DNA from 2 places in the Blautia sp. MCC283 genome. Region 2 is predicted to be linked to the other one. Evidence: predicted binding sites of a transcription regulator. Region 2 holds the regulator's gene; the other holds the start of a gene.
What was found. The regulator Rex, encoded in region 2, represses fermentation and respiration genes when NADH is low (regulators of the CRP and FNR family bind a similar motif). The targets are predictions, from matches to a motif close to ATTGTTAANTANTTAACAAT.
Positions count from the first base shown of each region.

Region 1: the regulator Rex is predicted to act here: its motif matches at 8,277-8,296, upstream of GPK81_RS13895 (L-lactate dehydrogenase).

Region 1 covers NZ_WQQB01000045.1:272,247-284,114, reverse strand. Annotated here, with positions in the region: gene GPK81_RS13930 (Gx transporter family protein) at 142-630, opposite strand; gene GPK81_RS13925 (NusG domain II-containing protein) at 740-1,114, opposite strand; gene GPK81_RS13920 (FMN-binding protein) at 1,465-2,067, shown strand; gene GPK81_RS13915 (4Fe-4S binding protein) at 2,064-2,837, shown strand; gene GPK81_RS13910 (FAD:protein FMN transferase) at 2,841-3,902, shown strand; gene GPK81_RS13905 (penicillin-binding Tp47 domain C-containing protein) at 3,994-6,195, shown strand; gene GPK81_RS13900 (FMN-binding protein) at 6,358-7,920, shown strand; gene GPK81_RS13895 (L-lactate dehydrogenase) at 8,319-9,266, shown strand; gene GPK81_RS13890 (Tex family protein) at 9,339-11,495, shown strand; gene GPK81_RS13885 (mechanosensitive ion channel family protein) at 11,793-11,868, shown strand, end outside.
Region 2 covers NZ_WQQB01000028.1:145,868-157,735, forward strand. Annotated here, with positions in the region: gene GPK81_RS10120 (bifunctional ADP-dependent NAD(P)H-hydrate dehydratase/NAD(P)H-hydrate epimerase) at 1-1,341, opposite strand, end outside; gene GPK81_RS10125 (redox-sensing transcriptional repressor Rex) at 1,403-2,050, opposite strand; gene abc-f (ribosomal protection-like ABC-F family protein) at 2,265-4,181, shown strand; gene GPK81_RS10135 (inositol monophosphatase family protein) at 4,227-5,003, opposite strand; gene GPK81_RS10140 (pyridoxamine kinase) at 5,038-5,904, opposite strand; gene pdxR (MocR-like pyridoxine biosynthesis transcription factor PdxR) at 5,997-7,349, shown strand; gene GPK81_RS10150 (precorrin-8X methylmutase) at 7,410-8,051, opposite strand; gene GPK81_RS10155 (cobyric acid synthase) at 8,048-9,574, opposite strand; gene cobD (threonine-phosphate decarboxylase CobD) at 9,559-10,611, opposite strand; gene cbiB (adenosylcobinamide-phosphate synthase CbiB) at 10,665-11,639, opposite strand; gene GPK81_RS10170 (cobyrinate a,c-diamide synthase) at 11,626-11,868, opposite strand, start outside.

The DNA of each region.
Region 1 (11,868 bases), on a different contig from region 2:
AATCCAAAAAAAGAAACACACACACTTCAAAAATCCACTTCACAAAGTAAAAGCTATAATCCAAAAAAAGAAACACACACACTTCAAAAATCCACTTCACAAAGTAAAAATCACAATCCAAAAAAGAAAAACACACAAACATTACAGATTCAAAGGAAGTCGTCCCACAACTTCCTTTGTCAAAACACCTATGAGAATCCCCGCCAGGACCCCGGCCACCAGCAGTGCCGGTGCATAAACCATCAGACTCGTATTACTCACCACGATCATGGCAACGATCAATTGCCCAATATTGTGCGTAACCCCACCAGCCACACTGATCCCGATCAGACTAAACCCGGAATGTTTTTTCAGCAGATTCATCACAGTCAAACTAAGCGCGGCGCCAGCCATACTATATAAAATACTGAACAGATTTCCAAACATAAACCCAATCACAAGTATCCTGACAACGGACACAAGAGCCGCCTCTTTCGCAGAATACCGATCCAGGATAAAAAGCACTGCCAGGTTTGCAAGTCCGAGCTTGATTCCCGGAATTCCTGCAAACACAGGAATCAGGGACTCCACATATCCCAAAATGATCGCTACTGCGGAAAATAATCCAAGATAAGCTGTTTTTCGTTTCATAAATAAACCCTTTCATTTGTTACAGATGTGCCCCGGACCAAATGTCATCTGTCGGAGGAGAACTGCATGGCGAACGCACATTACGCATATATTCCGTAACATCTTCATCTTATGTCACCGCATCAATCTTCGGTGAACTCTTCGAATCCGAATCCTCCGTGGTATTTTCTCCTTCTATCACCACTTTGTTAGGAAGACAGATAATAGAACCGCCATGTTCATCCACAGCTTTCTGTTTCATACAGTAATGATCCGGACAGGTTGCTTCGATCATGGTAACTTTTCCGTTTTTGATCTCGCAGACATTGGTGTCTCCGATATGTATGACCTGATCCTGGGAAAGAGAATAAGTTCCGAATTCTTTTCCGTCAACGGTAATACGGATCGTATTGTGGGAACGTTTCCCTGTGATCTGAAAACCAAGCCAGAGAACCCCGGCCAGAATCAGGATCCCGGCAATAAAAATCACTTCTTTTTTCTTCAAAATAAAAACTCCGTTTCTGTCACAGATTCAGAAAAAATCATATCATACTCCCATTCAAAAGGCAAATATAAGTTAAGGATATCTAACCAATATCTGGAAAAGTTACAGCAAAAATTAAAGATACGGAGAAAAAAGTTACCGCGTACTAACAAAAAGTATAGACAAGAAAAAAATCAGGTGATATAATACCTAGCTGTAAGTTAGCAATATCTAATTAAAGAAAAATGATTAATTAGAACTAATCTATAAATATGAGTAAAAGATATATAACTTATTCAAAAAACGGTTATGTGCAGATGATAGGAACGGACTGTGAATATCTGACTGACTAAATACAGGGGAGAAAAGAGATGAAAAACCAGAATTTTTATATGAGAGTGATTTCTTTACTGCTGGTAGTTCTGGCTGTGCTTTTTTATAACAGCAGTATGAAAGCCCAGGCAAACGAAAAAGAAATTTCGGCTCTGACAGATAAGGTAGACACGCTTCAGGAGCAGCAGAATGAACTTCTCAGTGCACTGGAGACAAGCTATGCAAACCGTATGCAGAATCAGGCAGCATCCACAGGAACTGACAGCAGTAATGCAGATTCAACAGACGGTGACAAGGCAGCAGACACTTCGGACGGCAAGACATCCAATGCAAACGCGGAGGACACAGCAGCGCCAGATTCCGATAACGTATATAAAGATGGAACTTACACAGGAGAAGCTGATGGATACGGCGGAACCATTCAGGTGGAAGTGACACTTGCCAGTGATGAAATTACATCCATTAATGTGGTCAGTGCACCAGGTGAGGACAGCGCATATCTTTCACAGGCAGAGAGTGTGATCGATTCCATCTTAAGTGCGCAGAGTACAGATGTGGATACTGTATCAGGAGCAACTTTCAGTTCTACAGGAATCCTGAATGCGGTGGATGATGCACTTGGAAAGGCGGAAAATTCATGAAAAAAAGACAGCGGGAAGTAAGGCTGATGCGTGCGGGGATACAGCTGGCATTTTTTATTGCTGCCCCGTCTCTGTTTTCCACAGCTTTTGCGGGAATCAAATCAATTTTTCTCGCCATTGCGGCCGGTCAGCCGGTAGAGTGGAACTCCTTTCTGACTGTAACAGCAGTGCTTCTGATCTTTACGTGTTTTTTCGGAAGACATTTCTGCGGATATGCATGTGCATTCGGATCTTTTGGAGATGCCGTGTATGAAGGTTTTTCTCTGATCTGGATGAAATGTTTTCATAAAAAAAAGAAACCAGCTCTTTCTGAAAGAATGGTACACAGACTTCAGAAAGTCAAATATATCGTACTGGCCCTGATTTTACTTTCCTGCCTTACAGGAGTATACGGAAAGCTTACAGGAACCAGCCCGTGGGATGTTTTTTCCATGATTACAGCAGGACGTTTCCCTAACAGTAAATATCTGGCGGGAATCGTGATTCTGGTTCTGATCATGGTGGGAATGTGTACACAGGAACGTTTTTTCTGCCAGTTTCTCTGCCCTATGGGAGCGGTTTTTGCATTAATGCCGATCCTTCCGGGAGCACTTTTTCAGAGAAACCGTGAAAAATGTCCGCCGAAATGCGGTCTCTGTAAAAAAAGATGTCCGGCTCATCTGGATATTGACGGCGACACGGCCAGGTCCGGCGAATGTCTTTGCTGCCACGCATGTGCGGCAACCTGTCCGAGAAAAAATATTCACATTGGAACAAATGAGGGAAATTAATCTATGAGATCTCATGCTCTGAAAAAGAAAGCTTTTCTGGCAACGGCTGCAGCTGCAGGAATTACCATGGTTTTTCCTGTATTATGCGTAGCTTCGGAAAATGACATACAGACATATACCAATACAGATTTTGCCATGGATACTGTGGTATCAGAAACACTTTATACCACAGGAGACGATATAAACAGTAAACTGACATCTGTACTGACAGATGTGGAAACAAACCTTCTTTCATGGACCAATGAAAGTTCCCAGATTTACAAGGTGAACGCAGACAGCGGAAAAGATAAGGAGATTTCCGATGAACTTTCCGGATATCTGGAACGCCTTCTGAAAATTGCGAAAGATTCTGACGGAGCTTTTGATCCGACCATCGGAAAACTGATCCGTCTGTGGGATATTGGCGGGGAAAATCAGAAAATTCCTGAAGAAGCAGAAATCAAAAATGTTCTGAAAGATTCCGGATATCAGAAAGTTTCTCTTGACGGAACGACGATCCGCATGGACGAGGGATGTTCGCTGGATCTTGGTGCAGCCGGAAAAGGAATTGGCTGTGACTCGATTCTGGAATATCTGGAAACACAGAAGGATGTTTCTGCGGCACTTATGAACCTTGGGGGAAGCAGTGTCATGACCTATGGAAGCAAACCGGATGGTTCTTCCTGGAACGTGGCAGTGACAGATCCCCGTGCTGAAAATGACGACGATTATCTTGGTGTGGTTGCTTTAAATGGCACAGAATTTCTTTCCACATCCGGAGATTATGAGAAATATTTTATCGAAGATGGTGTAAGGTATCACCACATTATGGATCCGTCCACCGGTTATCCGGCAAAAAGCGGAGTGACCGGAGTTACGGTAGTCTGCGACACAGGCCTTGAGGCAGACGCACTTTCCACCGCATGTTTTGTGCTGGGGGTGGAAAAAGGTGCCGAACTGTTGAAAACTTACGGTGCGGACGGACTCTTTGTGGATGAAAATCACCATGTGTATCTCACTGAGGGGATGAAAGAGCGGTTCAGCCTGCTTGCGGATTCCTACAGCGTGGAGGATATCATCGAATAAACGTAAGTTTCAAAGCAGTTTGACGGTATTTACGGTAGTAACCCCTGGAAAGGTTTCTATAAATATTTCATATTTTTAGGAGGAATAAGTAATGCATAAGTGGAATTTACTGAAAAAAACGGCTCCCTGCATCTTAAGTCTTGCAGTGGCAGCAACAAGTTTTCCTACAGCTGTAATGGCAACAGACCTGGACAGCAGCATTGTAGCAGACGAAACCGAGCAGAGCGATGAGGAAGAGATTGCTGAGGTTTCCGATTACGAGGCAGCTGCGGGAGAGGCTGCTGATGCAGAAGAAATTGCGGCAGAGGACCAGAGCGCTGATGAGATCACAGAGGAAAGCGCAGCAGAGAATACGGAGGAAGAAGCTTCCGGTGCAGACGAATTTACAGCAGCAGAAGATGAGACAGAGGCATTTGCGGATTCTGATGAACTTCAGGGAGAGTATCAGTATGTGTATGCAGGCCTGACCTGGGCAGAGTACTGGGCATCTGAAGGTGTGTATGCAGCAGGAGATACAACTTCTTCTGAGGAATTGGACGGCCATAAGGAATTTGACAAAGGTGCTTTTGATACGGTAACAAGAGCAACTACAAACCATGGACTTCACAGAGGAAGCTTCCAGACAGAGACAACTATCGTGGCAGAGGACGGAAGCAGATATCCGATCGCAACATGGGTGGATCAGAATACTATCAAGCTGACAGACGGAAAAACTGTAGGATTTAAAAAAGGAACCATTACAAAAGCAGACGGAACAACCGTAGATATGGATCATTATGAAGTATATGGCCTGAAATACGTTCCGGTTGCTGTAAGAACAGAAGATTATGCAGCATTTTGCCAGAAATACAACGTAGTTACCAATGATGGTGTACTGGAAGGTGGATATGGTGAGGTACAGCTGAGCGCCTATACAGCAACAGCAGCAGTAACAGCAGATACCAACGGTCTGAAATATGCAGTGAAAAACGGCGACAGCTTTACATTTGAGGCAAGAAAAACAGGAGCAGATTCCGGAATCAAGGATCAGGCTCAGAAAACAGCGACAAATGTAACACCGACTGTAAAAGATGCAAGCGGAAGCTACGGAGAATTCCTCCGTGTAGATATTACAGGAGACGGATACGGAGATCTTGGAGCAAACATGCAGGCAGTACGTTGGGATTACTGTGGAGATGACGCTACAGGAACAAAGGTGCTGAGATCTTTCGGAACCAAGTTTGCGGCAGATAACTGGATGCATAAAGCCATGGGAATCCAGCTTGGACTTACCGATTCTTTAAGATGCCAGCTTCCGGAAGGAACAGACGGAACCGGATACTGGAGACTGACCGTATATGCACTTGGCTATGCAGACTACAGCTTTGTAGTACAGGCTACAGATGCAAATATTGTAAAACCAGCGGAAGATCCGGCAGACACAACAGCTCTTACAAAAGAGGTCGAAACAGCAAAAGCACTTGCGGAAAACGATTATACAAAAGAATCCTGGACAGCAATGCAGACAGAGCTTCAGGAGGCAGAGGAGCTTCTTGCAAGAGAAGACGCAACACAGGCAGAGGTTGATGAGGCACTTGAGCATCTTAAGGCAGCAGAAGCAGCTCTTGTAAAAGTGACAGTTGCTCTTGACAAAACATCTGCAACCATTTACACAGGAAAAACAGTTACTCTGAAGGCAGCTTCAAATGATACAGCTAAGACAGTAACATATACAACCAGCAACAAAGCAGTAGCAACAGTATCAAGCACAGGTGTTGTAAAAGGTGTGAAAGCCGGAACTGCAGTGATCACTGCAAACTGCGGAAACGCAACAGCAACCTGCAAAGTAACTGTAAAAGCTCCATCTGTAAAATTCGCAAAGAAATCTGCAGTTGTTTACAAAGGAAAAACAGCCACTGTAAAAGCAACACTGGCCGGAGTATCCTCTGTAACATATAAGAGCAGCAATACAAAGATCGCAACAGTAAACAGCAAGACAGGTACCGTAAAGGGAATCAAAGCCGGAACTGTAACGATCACAGCAACAAGCGGAAAACTGAAAGCAACCTACAAGCTGACAGTTAAGAACCCGACCTTTACACTTACAAAATCCTCTGCAACAATTGCAAAAGGAAAAACAACAACCATCAGATCCAAAGCAACACCAGTATCCACTGTTACATACACAAGCAGCAACAAGAAAGTTGCAACCGTAACAGGCAAAGGTGTTGTAAAAGGAATCAGCAAAGGTAAAGCAACCATCACAGTTAAATGCAACGGAATTACAAAGAAATTTGTGGTAACTGTTAAATAATACAACGGTTCATCAAAGAGTAGGAACCTCTGCCGCAGGTATACGGAAATATCTGCGGCAGAGGTCTGCTCATTTTCTGTGGCGGTTCGGAAAATGACCGGAAACGCCGTAAAGAGCATATACCTGACAGAAGCCGCACAAAAAGAGGGGAGAAAAAGAATTATGGAAAAAGATTTAAAAGACAAAAAGCCAGCTGAAAATGGCACACCCAAAGTACCCTGGCCAAAGCTGATCCCTGCAGCTGCTGTCATTGCGGCACTTGTATTTTCAGGTATAAAAGCACAGGGCTCTGATGCAAATACGGAATCTGTCCAGAAAGCAGACACAACGGTCATGTCTGCTTCTGAACTGGAAAAATATCTCGGATATGAGGAGACTTCCGATTCAGCAGACAGCAGTACTGCAGCAAAAAAGAGCAGCACGTCCAAGAAAAGCACATCTAAGAAAAGTACGAAAAAAACAGCAGCAAAAAAGAGCTCAGGGAAAAGAACCGTATCAGAATCAGCCAGAAATAATGCCAGTGCAGCCGGACAGGGCTCTACCCAGACTCCTGTAGCAGATGTTCCGGCAAATGGATATAAAGACGGAACCTACGAAGGCTCCGGAACCGGATTCGGCGGAACCATCCGTGTTCGTGTAACGGTCAGTGGAGGAAAAATTGCAGCTATTGATATCCTGGACGCTTCCGGTGAAACGGCTTCCTATTTTGCATCTGCCCAGGGAGTGATCAGCAAAATGATTGCGGGAAATACACCAAATGTAGACGCAGTCAGCGGAGCAACCTATTCTTCCAACGGAATTATCCAGGCAGTCCAGAATGCATTATCCCAGGCAGCGGCAGATGGAAGCAGCCAGCAGGTCACCCCTGCACCTGTGGCAACCTCCACACCAACGCCAACAAAAGCCCCTTCAAAGAAACCAAAGCCAACCGCAAATCCAGATCCTGACAGCCCGAAAAAGTATCTGGATGGTACATACAAAGCATCCGCAAAAGGTTACAGCGGAGATGTAAAAGTGACTGTAACCATCAAGGATGGAATCATCACAGCGGTAAAACAGGAAAACTCAGATACTCCGATGTTTTTTGAAAAAGCGTGGAGTGTGCTGGAAGAGCAGATTGTGGGAACGAATTATGTAGACGATATTGATACCGTCAGCGGAGCAACCTACTCCTCCAACGGAATTCTGAATGCTGTGAAAAAGGCTCTGAAGTCTGCGCTTAATCCAGAATATGGAAAGAAAGTAACTCCAACTCCGACAAAGAAACCGACACCAAAGCCAACGGCAACACCGAAACCAACGGCAACGCCGAAGCCGACCGCAACTCCGGTTCCAACGGCAACACCGGAACCTACAACCGATCCGGATGACCCAAATGTAACACCGACTCCAGATCCGGAGAATCCTGATGTAACACCGGAGCCTACCGAAGATCCGGAACCGACCCCTGCAGGAATGTATAATGACGGAACTTATCAGGGCTCAGCTTTTGGATATGGTGGCAAAACAAGACTGACCGTAACCATCTCAGGAGGTCAGATTGTTGAGATTACACAGACGAATAATGATACTCCGGAATTCTTTAATGAGGCATGGAATACCATTTATCCGCAGATTATGGCAAACCAGACTGCAGATGGCATTGATACTGTCAGTGGTGCGACACTCTCATCCGAGGGCATTCTCGGAGCAGCGCAGAAAGCACTTGCACAGGCAAAAAAATAACCGAATTAACTGCAAAGCAGTTATTCGGTTATGAGCAAGTAGCGAATGCGGATTGCGAATATCTGCTTGACTATAACCAACACTCTTGATCTAAGTCAAAGTCCCCGGGAACTTCACAAAATCCAGGAAGTTCCCGGGGTTTTTATGTTCATGTATAAGGAGATATTCTACCTTTTTACCCTTATATCGACAAAAAAATAACAGATCAATACACAGAATAATAAAAAAAAAGACAGAATATATAAAAAGAAATTTGAATTACATCAATAATTAACGCAAAACATCCTGGAAAATACAGCCATAATTTTATTGCATACAACTATATTTTATGTTATGTTTGAATGTGTGTAATTAAAATTGTTATTTATGTGACAAACAACGCTGAAAGGAGAACAAACATGAGCAGTAAAATTACGATCATCGGAGCAGGAAGCGTAGGTGCAACCATCGCCTACACCTTATCACAGAAGAGCATTGCCTCAGAAATCGTCCTGATCGACATCAACAAACAGAAGGCAGAGGGCGAGGTCATGGACATTGACCAGGGAACCAGTTTCCGTGAACCGATCTCCATCGTGGCAGGAGATTATCCGGATGCAGCTGATTCTGATATTGTCATCATCACTTCCGGTATTGCCAGAAAGCCAGGACAGACACGTATCGAGCTGACACAGACTAATGTCAACATCATGAAAAGTATCACTCCGGAGATCGTAAAGGTGGCTCCTAAGGCGCTTTATATTATTGTAAGTAATCCATGTGACATTATGACGTATGCATTTGCAAAAATTTCCGGTCTTCCGGAGCGCCAGATCCTTGGTTCCGGAACTGCACTGGACACTGCCCGTCTCCGCTGCAGACTTTCCCAGCACTATGGCGTATCGGAGAAAAATATTCACGCCTATGTATTCGGAGAGCACGGAGATACCTCCTTTGTACCGTGGTCAAGAGCCTTTGTTGCAGGTGCGACCCTTGATGAATTTGACAAGATCGTTCATGAGGATCAGAAAGATCTGCCGCCACTTGACAGAGAGGAAGTTCTGGAGTATGTTCATACTTCAGGATCAACTGTTATTGCCAAGAAAGGTGCCACATTTTATGCGGTAGCCGTATCTGTCTGCAGACTTTGCTCGCTTCTTCTTGCAGCATCTGATACAATAGTCAGTGTATCAACCATGCTTCACGGAGAGTATGGCATTGAAGACGTATGTCTTAGCACTATGGCTTCCATCGGACCGAATGGTGTGAAACGAATTGTCCGCGTTCCTCTGACCGAGGAGGAGACAGAGAAGCTTCACGCAAGCGCTAATGCTCTGAAAGACGTGATCGCACAGATTGATCTTTGATAAATGTCAGAAGCTGTGTAAAGAGGGAAATGCAGCCTCAGGCAAATTTGAAACAACGGGAGAAAGATAAAAATGGATATTATTCAGGTAATTACCAGAGAATTGAACGTTGAGAAATGGCAGGTCGAGGCAGCAGTCAAACTGATCGACGAAGGCTGCACCATTCCTTTTATTTCCAGATACCGCAAAGAAGCAACCGGTACACTCAATGACGAACAGCTTCGTAACCTTAACGAAAGACTTGCCTATTTAAGAAACCTTGAGGACAAAAAAGCCCAGGTTCTCGGAAGCATCGAGGAACAGGGCAAGCTGACTCCGGAACTGAAGAAACAGATCGAGGCAGCGCAGACACTTGTAGTGGTAGAAGATCTTTACCGCCCATATCGGCCGAAACGCCGTACAAGAGCTATCATTGCCAGGGAAAAAGGCCTGGGACCGCTGGCGGATATCATTCTTCTTCAGATGACGAAGAAACCTCTTGAGGAAGAGGCGAAAGCATTTCTTTCAGAAGAGAAAGAAGTCAAAACTGTGGAAGAAGCCATCAGCGGCGCCAGGGATATCCTTGCGGAACATATTTCTGATGAGGCAGACTACCGTATCAGCATCCGTAAAAGAACCATGGATAAAGGAACGATCTGTTCCACTGCGAGAGATGAGAAAGAGCAGTCCGTATACGAGATGTATTATGATTTCGAGGAGCCGGTGAAGAAGCTTGCCGGCCATCGTGTCCTTGCCCTGAACCGTGGTGAGAAAGAGAAATTCCTCACTGTAAAGATCCTTGCACCTGAGGAAGAGATCATCCTCTATCTGGAGAAACAGGTGATCGTCCGCGACAATCCCAATACCACACCGGTGCTGAAAGAAGCCATTGAGGACAGCTACAAACGTCTCATCGGACCGGCCATTGAGCGTGAAATCCGAAGTGCCCTTACAGAGGCAGCAGAAGACGGTGCTATCCATGTCTTTGGCAAAAACCTGGAGCAGCTTCTCATGCAGCCTCCAATTGCGGGGCAGGTAGTTCTTGGATGGGACCCGGCGTTCCGTACGGGATGTAAGCTTGCAGTGGTAGATCCAACCGGAAAAGTTCTGGATACTACAGTGATCTATCCAACAGCGCCTACCAACGAGAACAAGATCCGTGCAGCCAAGGAAACCCTCAAAAAACTCATCAGCAAATATCACGTGACCCTGATTTCCGTAGGAAACGGAACCGCATCCAGGGAGTCCGAGCAGATCATCGTGGAACTTCTTAAGGAAATCCCGGAAAAAGTTCAGTATGTGATCACCAACGAGGCAGGAGCTTCCGTATATTCTGCAAGCAAGCTTGCAACAGAAGAGTTCCCGAATTTCGATGTGGGACAGAGAAGTGCCGCATCCATCGCAAGACGTGTTCAGGACCCGCTGGCAGAGCTTGTAAAGATCGACCCGAAATCCATCGGTGTGGGCCAGTATCAGCATGACATGAACCAGAAGAAGCTTGGCGAAGCATTGAACGGCGTTGTAGAAGACTGTGTTAATAAAGTCGGCGTGGATCTGAATACCGCATCCGCATCCCTTTTGGAATACATTTCCGGAATCAGCAAAACCATCGCAAAAAATATCGTCACTTACCGTGAAGAAAACGGCCGTTTCCAGACAAGAAGAGAACTTCTGAAAGTTGCCAAGCTGGGACCGAAAGCTTTTGAGCAGTGTGCAGGTTTCACACGGATCACAGGGGGCAAAAATCCTCTGGATGCAACCAGTGTCCATCCGGAGAGCTACGACGCAGCCAAAAAACTCCTGGAAAAACTTGGCTACACACCGGAAGATGTGGCAGAGCGTAAACTTACTGGCATTTCCAGACAGATCCGCGATTACGGAAAACTGGCAAAAGAGTTGGAGATCGGTGAGCCGACTCTTCGTGATATCGTAAAAGAGCTGGAAAAACCGGCCAGAGATCCACGAGATGAGATGCCGAAACCGATCCTCCGTACCGATGTCCTGGATATGAAAGACCTGAAAGAGGGTATGGTACTGAAGGGAACTGTCCGCAATGTTATTGACTTCGGTGCTTTTGTAGATATCGGAGTTCATCAGGACGGTCTGGTCCATATTTCCGAGATGAGTGAGAAATTTATCAAACATCCGCTGGAAGCAGTCAGCGTGGGAGATATTGTGGATGTCCGTGTTCTTGGCGTGGATCTGAAGAAGAAGCGTATCAGTCTTTCCATGAAGGGAATTAATAAATAAAGAGAAACATTCAGTAAGGCGCAGCGGGCAGGAATGCTTCGCATTGCATTACGAGACAAAATATAACAGAATTGCGATACAGATGCAGCAGTGGTTTATACCCTATACTTTATGGAACCGGAGAAATCGGTTTTACAGGGAAAAACCGCTGCTGTATTATTATATTACCAGATGCGGATTATAGAGAAGATTTATATCAGGATAAACAATGAAGAGATGATGAGAACGTGATGCACCCTGAAAACCATATTTTGATCCGTACATATTGAGTGATCGATCAGACAGGAGGGATTTTATTTGGACAGTACTGTACAGACAGTGCAGGAGGTAGGAAGTCAGGTAAGCCAGTATAAGCAGATGTTTGAGAATTATC
Region 2 (11,868 bases):
ATACATACATAAGATCCCGGCAAGAAGTCCGGCAAGTACATCCCCGCTTCCTGCAGTTGCCATTCCGGAATTACCGGAAAGATTCAGATAAATATCATCTTTGCCGTCTGTAACAACCGTACATGCATCTTTCTGAACACATACCGTTCCTGTTTCCTTTGCATAATCCACAGCTGTCTGTGCGATTGTTTCCTGAATTTCTCCAATGGATCTGCCGCAGAGCCGGCTCATCTCTCCAATATGAGGAGTCAGGACTACATTCCCGCCCAAAAATTCCTTCCACTGCGGATGCATAGCCAGAAGATTCAGTCCATCCGCATCCAGGATCAGCGGTTTCTTCTCTCTGGCAGCTGCCGTAAGAAACCACTGTGCTCTCTCACGGCTTGCCACCGATGTTCCAAGCCCTGGACCGATGACGATCACGTCACACCAGGAAAGAAGCTGTTCGTTGGATTCTTCGTCAAACCTGCTGCATACCATTGCTTCCGGAAGAAGGATCTGCAAAGGAATCCTGTTCTCTTCCACAGTCTGGATCTTTACCATTCCCGCTCCGGTCCGAAGTGCCGCGCTGGCACTCAAATAAGCAGCACCACACATTCCTGCACTTCCGGTAACAAAAAGTATCTTTCCAAAAGTCCCCTTGTTCCCACCGGGATCACGTTCCGGAAACAGTTTCAGATCTTCTTTCTCCAGACATCTCGCCGATGCTTTTACAGCTTCCTGCTCATAGATCCCAATGTCAGCTATAACGATCTTTCCCGCATACAGCCTTCCCGGATAAAAACAAAGACCTCTTTTCCGGTAACCAAAAGTAACGGTAAGATCGGCACTGAAGGCAATTCCCATTTCCAGGCCAGTATCTCCGTTCACTCCTGATGGGATGTCAACAGCAATTTTTTTCGCCCGGGCACTGTTCATCTCGTGGATGATCTCAGCATAATGTCCCTCGATCGGACGCGCCAGGCCTACGCCAAACACGGCATCTACTATAGTAGTATATTCATCCCAGGCCGGGTTATTCACTTCCGGGACCTGATAACCTGTAGCGATCTTATACTGAAGCAACGTTTCCCTGGTCATTTTTTCTTTGTTTCCGGCCATATAAAATTCAGCCCGAACACCTTTCAGATGAAATAATCTGGCAATGGCAATACCATCTCCTCCGTTATTTCCACTCCCGCATACCACCAGGATCTTCTCGCTCTTCCCAAGATATTTCTCTGTTTCCTCAACTACTTTCAACGCTGCCCGCTCCATCAGAACTTCAGAAGCAACCCCGATCTTGTGGATCGTAGCATTATCCAGCTTCTTCATTTCTTCGCAGGTAACAATTTTTTTCATGCTGCACTTTGCCTCCCCTCTTTAACAGAGAAAGCTGCCGTTTCCGGCAGCCCGCTAAAATTTATTTCTCTACATGTTCCTGCCTGTATTTGCTCAGATTATAAGACAGTGTCATCAGGCTCTCAGAAAGATGCACGTTCTCTACGATCACATCATCCGGTGTCTCAAGATCAAGATGTGCAAAATTCCAGATTGCCTTGATCCCGTTCTCCACCAGAATATCTGCCATTTCCTTGGCCTTATTCTTCGGAAGAGTGAGAATTGCGATCTCTACGTTATTTTCTCTCAGGAAGAATGGAAGTTCGCTGAGCATCTGGATCTCAAGTCCGCGAACCGCAATGCCTTCCAGCACAGGATTTACGTCAAAGATTCCTACCAGCTTAAATCCCCTTTTCTCAAAATCCACATAATTGGCAAGTGCCTGTCCAAGATTACCGGCACCCAGGATGATCATCGGGTGGGCGATATCCAGTCCCAGGATCTTACCGATCTCTGTATAAAGATAATGTACATTATAGCCATACCCCTGCTGCCCGAAACCGCCGAAATTATTAAGATCCTGACGGATCTGAGAAGCTGTGGTATGCATCTTCTTACTTAATTCATTGGAAGAAATACGCTCTACATTGTCTTCCATCAGCTCTCCTAAGTAGCGGTAATAGCGTGGCAGACGCTTAATCACCGCTTTCGAGATTTGTTTTGTCTCCACGATAGTTTCCCTCCTTACTTTACACTAGGTTAATTATACCGAATTGACATTTTCCTGTCAATCAAACTTGTAAGTTATGTACAAATTTCTTCATATTTTTTTAAAAAATTGATTTTTTCTTTGAATTCCTGGCGGTTTCCGTTATAATAAGTGGAGGATTTTCCCTGTTTATTTACTATTCAGGGATAATTCTTTATACAGGAGGACAGTTTTTATGATTTTATCATGTCAGAATATATGCAAAGCTTTTGGCGAAAAAGTAATTTTAAATGATGCATCTTTTCATATTGAAGACCGGGAAAAGGCAGCTCTTATCGGATGTAACGGTGCTGGAAAGACTACTCTTCTTCGTATCATCATGCAGGAGATTTCCGCGGATTCCGGCACGGTAGTACTTGCCCGGGACAAAAATATCGGCTATCTTGCCCAGTACCAGGATATCCACGGACACCATACCATCTACGAAGAGCTTCTTACCACCAAACAGCATATTATCGATATGGAACGCCGTATCCGTAATATGGAGCAGGAAATGAATACCGTAAAAGGCGATGACCTGAACCGCCTGATGGAGACATATACCCGTCTCACCCATCAGTTTGAACTGGAAAACGGCTATGCTTACAAAAGTGAGCTCACCGGTGTCCTGAAGGGTCTTGGTTTCACGGAAGAAGATTACGACAAACAAATCGAGAAACTTTCCGGAGGCCAGAAAACCCGTGTGGCACTTGGAAAGATGCTTCTCTCCAAGCCGGATATCCTTCTTCTGGATGAGCCTACCAACCACCTGGATATGGAAAGCATCTCCTGGCTGGAAACTTATCTTCTGAATTATCCGGGAGCTGTTTTCATCGTTTCCCATGACCGTTATTTTCTGGATAAAGTCGTCACCAAAGTTGTGGAGATCGAAGCCGGACAGACACGTGTCTACAGCGGCAACTACTCCGCCTATGCCCTTAAGAAGGCGCAGCTGCGCGATGCCCAGTACAAGGCGTACTTAAACCAGCAGAGAGATATCAAACATCAGGAAGCAGTCATTGCCAAACTGAAATCTTTTAACCGCGAAAAATCCATCAAGCGTGCAGAAAGCCGCGAGAAGATGCTGGACCGTGTACAGCGTATCGAAAAACCTCTGGAAATCCAGGACCGTATGCGTATTTCCCTGGAACCGCGTGTATTAAGCGGAAATGATGTACTCCATGTGGAGGAACTTTCCAAATCCTTCCCGGGGCAGACCCTGTTTTCTGATATTTCTTTTGATATCAAGAGAGGGGAACGTGTAGCTCTTATCGGCAATAACGGAACCGGAAAAACAACGATGCTGAAGATCATCAACGGACTTATCGAGGCAGATGCCGGCAAGTTTTCCCTGGGTTCCAAAGTTCAGATCGGATATTATGACCAGGAACATCATGTTCTTCATATGGATAAAACTATTTTTCAGGAAATTTCCGACACGTATCCGACTCTTACCGAAACGGAGATCCGAAATATGCTTGCAGCATTCCTCTTTACCGGGGATGATGTATTTAAAGAAATCTCCGCACTTTCCGGTGGAGAAAGAGGTCGTGTTTCTCTTGCCAAGCTGATGCTTTCCGAAGCCAATTTCCTGATCCTGGATGAGCCTACCAACCATCTGGACATTGCTTCCAAGGAAATCCTCGAGGAAGCGCTGGTAAGCTACACCGGTACCGTCCTTTATGTCTCTCACGACCGTTACTTTATCAACCAGACCGCAACCCGGATCATGGAGCTTACCAACCAGGCCGTAGTAAATTACATCGGTGATTATGACTATTATCTGGAGAAAAAAGAAGAGCTGACCAGTGCTTACGCTCCGGGAAGTGACTCTTTGGAAGCGTCATCAGAAGAAAAGGCCGTTTCCGAAAACAAGCTTTCCTGGCAGCAGATGAAAGAAGAACAGGCCAAAAAAAGAAAGCGGGAAGCCGAACTGAAAAAAGTAGAAGCCCGCATTGAAGAACTGGAAACAAGAGACGGCGAAATTGATGAAACCATGGTTCTCCCGGATGTCTGTACTAACGTTGCGGAATGTACCAAACTGAGCCGTGAAAAAGCAGCTATCGCCGAAGAACTGGAAGAACTTTATGAAAAATGGGAAGAGCTGGCCTGATGGTCAGCTCTTTTTACCGGTTGATCCGGCGCTACATCTGTCCGTTTATAACAGTTCCTTCAGAAGATTCTCTTCAAACTGAGGCACACAGGCAAGAATGTCTTCATTTTTAAGATAAGATGGTTCTTCACCTTTCCAATTCTTTACTACACCGCCGGCTTCACGGAGGATAACCGTTCCCGCGGAATAATCCCAGGGTTTCAGGTCACGTTCAATATATCCATGCTCTCTTCCGCAGGCAACATAACACATGTCAAGTTCTGCAGAACCGGTACGTCGGAAATCCCCGCATTTCATAAAAATGCTGTAAAAAATGGGAAACAGATTTCTGGCTTCCTCTTTTTTATAAGGAGTGGAACCATAGGAAATAACCGCATCACCAAAATCCGGAGTATCCGATACCTGGATCTTTCTGCCATTAAGATAAGCACCTTCCCCTTTTGCCGCCTGGAACATTTCATCAGTAAAAGGATTGTAAACAATTCCAAAAACGATCTCGCCTTTTTCATAAAGTCCCAGTGCCACAGCACTCATATGAAAATCACGGATCAGATTGGTGGTTCCGTCAATAGGATCAAGGATCCAGTAGGTTTCCTCCTTTGAAAGCCCCAGATTTTCTTTCTCTTCCGCGATCAGGGAAATTTCCGGAAAAACCTTTCCAAGTTCTTCTTTCAGAAAGTTCTGTACAGCCAGATCTACATTTGTCACATAATTGGCAGCACCTTTTATCATCACTTCTTCCTCATCCATCTCTTTCAGGATAAGATCTTTTGTCTGTTTTACAAGATCTGCCACTTTTTTCTGTTCTTCTGCAGAAATCATTCTATTTCCTCCTTCACCATAAGCCATTTCTGATCTAACGGATCAGTCTGCCAAGCTGCTGTTCGAAACATACACCATCATTACGGTCTGTTCCCTCTTCCACTGCGTCCCGGATAGAAGCAGAGATAAAATCCACTGCCATGTTTACACAGTTTTCCATAGGATATCCCTTCACCAGCCCCGCACTGAGTACAGAGGCAAAAAGATCTCCGGTACCGGAATAACTGCCACCTGTTTTCCCGGCGAATACCCAGGAGCACTTTTCTTTTTCCAGAACAAGATTTCCCATTTTCAGTGGCTCGTCCTCTTCCCGGTGATCCACTCCGGTGATCACGACCGCAGGAAGAGAAAATCTCTTTACAAGTCTGTATCCGGTTTCCCTGATCTGTGCCAGCCGTTCCTCACCGGAAAAACTCTGAAATTCCTTCCAGATTTCTTCCATTTTATTTTTCCCATAAAGAAGGAGCAATGCTTCTGTCAGATTTGGGGTGATCACATAGGAACGTCTGGCCAGTTCCCGAAATCTGCTGCAAAGTTCTTCTGTATAGATGGGATAAACTGCTCCGTCATCTCCCATTACCGGATCTGTCAGGATCAGCGTATCCTCTCCTGCAAATGTATCAATAAATTTCAGGATCTTATCGGCCTGTTTCTCATCCGAGAGAAATCCCGTGTAAATTCCGTCCGGAACAAATCCTCGTTTTTTCCATTCTTCCATATATGGAGCCATATGTTCTGTAAAATCTTCACAGAAATAGGTTTCATAGCCTGTCTGATTACTTAAAACAGCGGTGGGAAACGGACATGCCTGCACTCCCATCACCGAGATCACGGGAATTGCCGCTGTCAGCGAGCACTTTCCCAGCCCGGAAAGATCATTGATCACTGCTATTTTCTTCATCTCACTTCTCCAGTCTTGAGTTTTTTTCTGTATTATTATAGAATGAATTGTCAGGTTTACGCAATCATTTTTGGAAGGAAATTATCATACCTATGTTAAATATATCCACAGAACACAAAAAAGAACATCTCTACCTGGAGGTTTATCATTATTACCGGAAACTGATCATGGAAGAACGTCTTCTTCCGGGCAGCAAAATGCCATCACTCCGTAAATGCGCCCAGGAACTGAAATTAAGCCGTACCACTATAGAAAATGCATATCTTCAGCTTGCGGCAGACGGTTATATCATTGCCAGGGCACAGAGTGGTTATTACGTCACAGACATTGCCACCAAACAGCATCCTGTCATCCTGGAAAAGCATTCCGAAAACATGGTTCCCTGCCTTTATGATTTTGCTTCTTCCGGTGTTGACCGGGAGAGTTTCCGTTTTGATCTGTGGCAGCGCTATATCAAAAGTGCTCTCCGTCAGGATAACCGTATGCTTTCCTACGGAGAACCCCAGGGGGAAAAAGATCTCCGGGAGGTTCTTTCAGATTATATCCGGGAACGGCGAAATGTGATCTGTTCCCCTGACGATATCGTGGTAGGTGCCGGACTTCAGAGCCTTCTCCAGATCCTCTGCCCTCTGATCCGGGAGAGAAAAACCGTTTCATTCCCTACCCCGTCATTTATCCAGGGCAGTACGATTTTTGAAGATTACGGATTTGATGTCCATTACCGGGACAAAAACTGCGATGTGATCTATGTTTCCCCTGCCCACATGACCAAGTGGGGAGAGATCATGCCGGTGAAACGGCGTCTGGAACTGATCCATCATGCGGAAGCAAACAACCACCTTATCATTGAAGATGATTTTGAAAACGAATTTGTTTACCTGCAGAAACCTACTCCTTCTCTCTTTGGACTTGCAGGCGGGGAAAATGTTGTTTATATTGGTTCCTTTTCCAGACTTCTGCTGCCTTCGATCCGCGTAAGCTTTATGGTACTGCCTTCATCCCTCCGGGAACTGTATGCCCCAAAAGCTTCCTTTTATAATCAAACCGCTTCCAAGGCAGAACAGATTGCTCTGTGTCAGTTTATCCGTGACGGACATCTGGTTTCCCAGACAAGAAAGCTTCGCCGTCTGTACGCCCAGAAGCTGAAATCTCTTTCCTGTGCGGTACGGGAAGTCTTCGAAACAGACTGCCAGATCAAAACAGGGGCCGCCGGAACCAGTCTGGCTCTTACAATTCCCTGCACTGTCAACGGTAAAACACTGAAAGAGGCAGCTCGTGCAGAGGGTATGCGTCTGGAAATCCTGAAAGAAACTTCCAGTGACATTACCCTGGTTCTTTCCTGTTCTTCCATTCCCGTAAAAGATTTTCTGCCTGCATGTCAGCTGTTGAAAAATATTTCAGACAACTGCTGCAGCTTTTCTGCTTCTTCGGACATCCTTTCATAAAAAAAGGGCCTTCGCTGCTGTTTCTGAAAAAACAGACCACGAAGGCTCTTTCTTTATTCTTTAATCTCTTCGATTATCGATCATATAAAGCAGTGCATTTACAATACATGCGGCTATATTACTTCCGCCTTTGCGTCCTTTTGCAACAATATAAGGCACATCTGCGTGCATGATCAGTTCCTTCGACTGCACTACATTCACAAATCCGACCGGAACACCAATGATAAGCTCCGGAGAAATTTTTCCTTCCTCGATCAGCTCATAAAGGCGGACCAGTGCAGTAGGCGCGTTTCCAATGGCAAAGATCAGCTTCTCATCCATTTCTGCTGCTTTATCCATACAGGCAGTGGCTCTTGTAGTCCCGTTTTTTTTCGCAAGAGCAGCCACATCCTCATCTGACATAAAACAGTACGCTTCTCCACCGTAACGTGCAAGCGCCCGCTTATTAATACCCGCTTTTGCCATCTGGGTATCTGTGACAATGCACGCACCATTTCTGATCGCTTCCATTGCTTTTTCCACGGCACCATCCGAAAAGCAGAGATTTTCTGCATAGTCAAAATCCGCACTTGTGTGGATACAGCGTTTTACGATCAGTTCTGTTCCCGGGATCAGCGGTGTATCCCCAAGTTCTTCTGTAATGATCTCAAAACTTCTTTTTTCGATCTCCATGGGTTTTACATTTTCAAGCTCAACTTTCATTTCTGTTCATCCTCCGTAATCCCGTTTTCCAGTATCTCATATATTTTTTTCATATCCAGATGCTTCCGAAGCTCAGCTGCCAGGATATCATACTGTTGCTCTTTAAATGCCGCAAAATCCACCCCTGTCATATTCTCCACATCAATTCCTTTTTTTTCACCGATAACACGGATCATGGCCTCTGCTGATGCTTCCTTATCAAAAATGCCATGGATATACGTTCCACAGACATTTCCGGAAAAAGCACCTTCTTCTTTCTTTTCGCCGCTGACACTGTCTGTGATCCTGGTGACAGTTCCGGCATTTTCTTTCAGGATACTCTCTCCCATATGGATCTCATAACCCTCAACCTCTGCGCCGGAAAGCGGTGCGAACACTCCGGAAAGCTCTCCAAAATGTCCCTTTACTCTTGTCCTTGTCTTCTTTTCGGCAAATACCGTCTCCATTGGGAGCAGGCCCATTCCCTTCATGGAACCTCCGTTTTCAACACCATGAGGATCACTTAATGTCTCCCCAAGCATCTGATAACCGCCGCAGACGCCAAAGATCAGCTTGCCTCTGGAAGCTTCCTTTAAGACTGCCGCCTCCATTCCGCTCTCCCGCATCCAGATCAGATCACCCATGGTATTCTTCGTTCCCGGAAGAATGATCATATCCGGCGAATGGAGATCTCTCGGGTGCTTCACATAACGCAGGGAAACTCCCGGAATACTTTCAAAAGGATTAAAATCTGTAAAATTGGAGATCCTTGGTGTACGGATCACCGCAATATCAATAACTCCGGCTTCCTGCTTCCGGTCAAAACGCTCCGTCAGGCTGTCTTCATCTTCTACCTGGATATCCAGATAAGGAGCCACACCGACCACCGGGATCCTGCTTCTCTCTTCCAGCATTTCCACACCCGGGTCCAGAATGGTCTTATCTCCACGGAACTTGTTGATGATCAGTCCCTTAACCATCGCCTTTTCGTCTTCTTCCAGAAGTTCCACTGTACCGATCAGCTGTGCAAAAACGCCTCCCCTGTCAATATCACCAACAAGGAGGACCGGTGCCTTGGCCATTTTTGCCATTCCCATATTTACGATATCTTCATCTTTAAGATTGATCTCTGCCGGGCTTCCTGCACCCTCGATCACAATAATGTCATTTTCTTCGGCAAGGGCATTGTAGGCTTTCATAACATCCGGAACCAGTGTTTTCTTATATTTAAAATAATCTCTGGCACTCATGGTCCCCAGAACTTCCCCGTTTACGATCACCTGGGAACCAACATCATTGGTAGGCTTCAAAAGGATGGGGTTCATAAGAACCGAAGGTTTGATCCCGGCTGCTTCCGCCTGCATGACCTGAGCCCTTCCCATCTCCAGACCATCCTCTGTGATAAATGAATTCAGCGCCATATTCTGTGATTTAAAAGGAGCCACGCGATAACCATCCTGTTTAAAGATCCTGCAAAGCCCTGCAGCAAGCAGGCTTTTTCCTGCATTGGACATGGTTCCCTGTACCATTATTGCTTTTGCCATAATATACCTCCCTCAAGTACTTCGATCAGTCTTATATTCTCCTCATGACGCTTCACCGCAACCCGGTAATAACCTTTTTTCAGACCAGGATAATTGCTGCAGTCACGGATCAGTATTCTCTTCCGCAAACAGAAATCAAACAATTCTTCCGGGCCTTTAAAGAAAATATAATTGGCCTCTGACGGAAATACCTGATATCCGATACGGGTCATCTCCTCTTTCAGCCACTGTGCTTCCTGAAAAACAAGCTGCCGTCCCTTTTCCACATACTCCGTCTCTTCAAGTGCCTGGATTCCTGCTGCCTGTGCCATGGTGGAAACGTTCCAGGGCTGAACGCACAGTTCCATTTTTTCCAGAAGTTTTCTGTTGGAACAGAGGCCATATCCAAGACGTACACCGGCCATAGCATACCGTTTTGTAAATGCCTTCAGGATAAAAAGATTGTTAAATCCGGAAAGTGAACGTTTCAGAGAATACTCCTGCGGCTCTTTTACAAAATCAAGAAAACACTCATCCACAACCAGAAGGATCTCAAGCTTTCTGCATTTTTCCAGGATTTTTTTCAGAAGCCTGTGTGGGATCAGCATGCCGGTAGGATTGTTGGGATTGCATAAAAAAGCTATATCCAGACCTTTATGGAGGATATCCAGATACGAATCACCCAGTACAAATCCGTCATTTTCTGTGAGCATATAATATTCCAGCTCACACCCCATACTTGCCAGTGCCTGTCCGTACTCTGCAAATGTAGGCGCAGGGATCAGTGCCCTTTTGGGATTTACCGCACGGCAGAGCGTAAAGATCACCTCTGCCGCCCCGTTTCCGCAGACAATTTCTTCTTCTTTTACACCTTCATACTCTGCGATTTTTTCCCGGAGAAGGCTGCACCCCACCTGAGGATACTGTGCAATATGATCCAGACTGCGGATAATGGCCTGTTTCACATGTTCCGGTGTCCCAAGCGGATTTAAGTTTGCTGAAAAATCCAGGCAGTCTTTATATTTATATACGTCTCCCCCATGTATGTGTTTTGTCATTGGTCATTCTCCTGTCTGTTCTGTAATTGTCTTCTCTGCTTTTTCACAGTCTGTTAAAGAAACATCAAACGGATTCCTGCACTGATCGCCGCAAAAACGATCACGCCCAGCACAGATGCCGCATACATCAGACGGTTGGCTCTCCTGATATCTTCCGGCTCCACCGGACGGATCGGATCACCAATCGTAGGTTTTTCATATAATTTTCCAAAATAATATGCATTTCCAGCAAGCTGTACATCCAGAGCGCCCGCCATGGCAGCTTCGGTCTGTGCGGAGTTGGGACTTGCATGGTTTCTCCGGTCTCTTTTGTAGATCTTTGCCGCATTCTTCGTATCCATCCCTGTAAAAACAGTTCCTGCTACCATCAGCCAGCCGGAGAGCCTGGCAGGGATATAATTTGCCAGATCATCCAGTTTGGCTGCAACACGGCCAAAATACAGGTATTTATCATTTTTGTATCCCAGCATGGAATCCATGGTATTGATGCCTTTGTACAGAAACATCAGCGGCACACCACCAATGGCCATATAAAGCATGGGCGCGATAACACCATCCGAAGCATTTTCCGCAACTGTTTCCACTGCTGCTTTTGTCACACCGGTTTCCGTAAGCTCTTTGGTATCACGGCCAACGATCATGGAAACCGCATAACGCGCCTCATCCAGTGTCCCGTTTTTCAGGCTGTCATAAACTTTCATGCTTTCATCTTTCAGAGAACGGGTGGCAAGCAGCTGATAGCACCAGAATACCTCCAGCACAAAACCGGCCACCGGCAGAAAACGATAAAGATAATAAAGGACCAGAAATGGCACACCACCACTGAACAGACAGATAAGAACTACGGTCACAAAGCCTCCTGCCAGCTCTCCTCCATGACTTTTCGGAAAAATCTTCCGAATGGCTTTCTCCAGTACCGTGATCAGATTTCCGATAACACAGACAGGATGGTACAGCCATCTGGGATCCCCGATAAGAAGATCCAGCACAAATCCAAGGATCAGTGCCAAAAGACTATATTTCAGCATCTTTTTTCTGCCTCCGTTCTTTTTTATATTCCAGCGCATTTTTAAGGAAATGTACGGGAACTTTCGGATTTCCATAATAATAAAGATGGGGAAATCCTGCCATCAGCCGTCCCTCATAATGCATACAGTCCCAGCCTCTTGTGGATGCCGGTTTGGATGCATGAAAATCGGTTCCGCAATCTGTGGAGTCAAAATAATGGAATTCATGAGCCGGGATCTCACCAAGTCC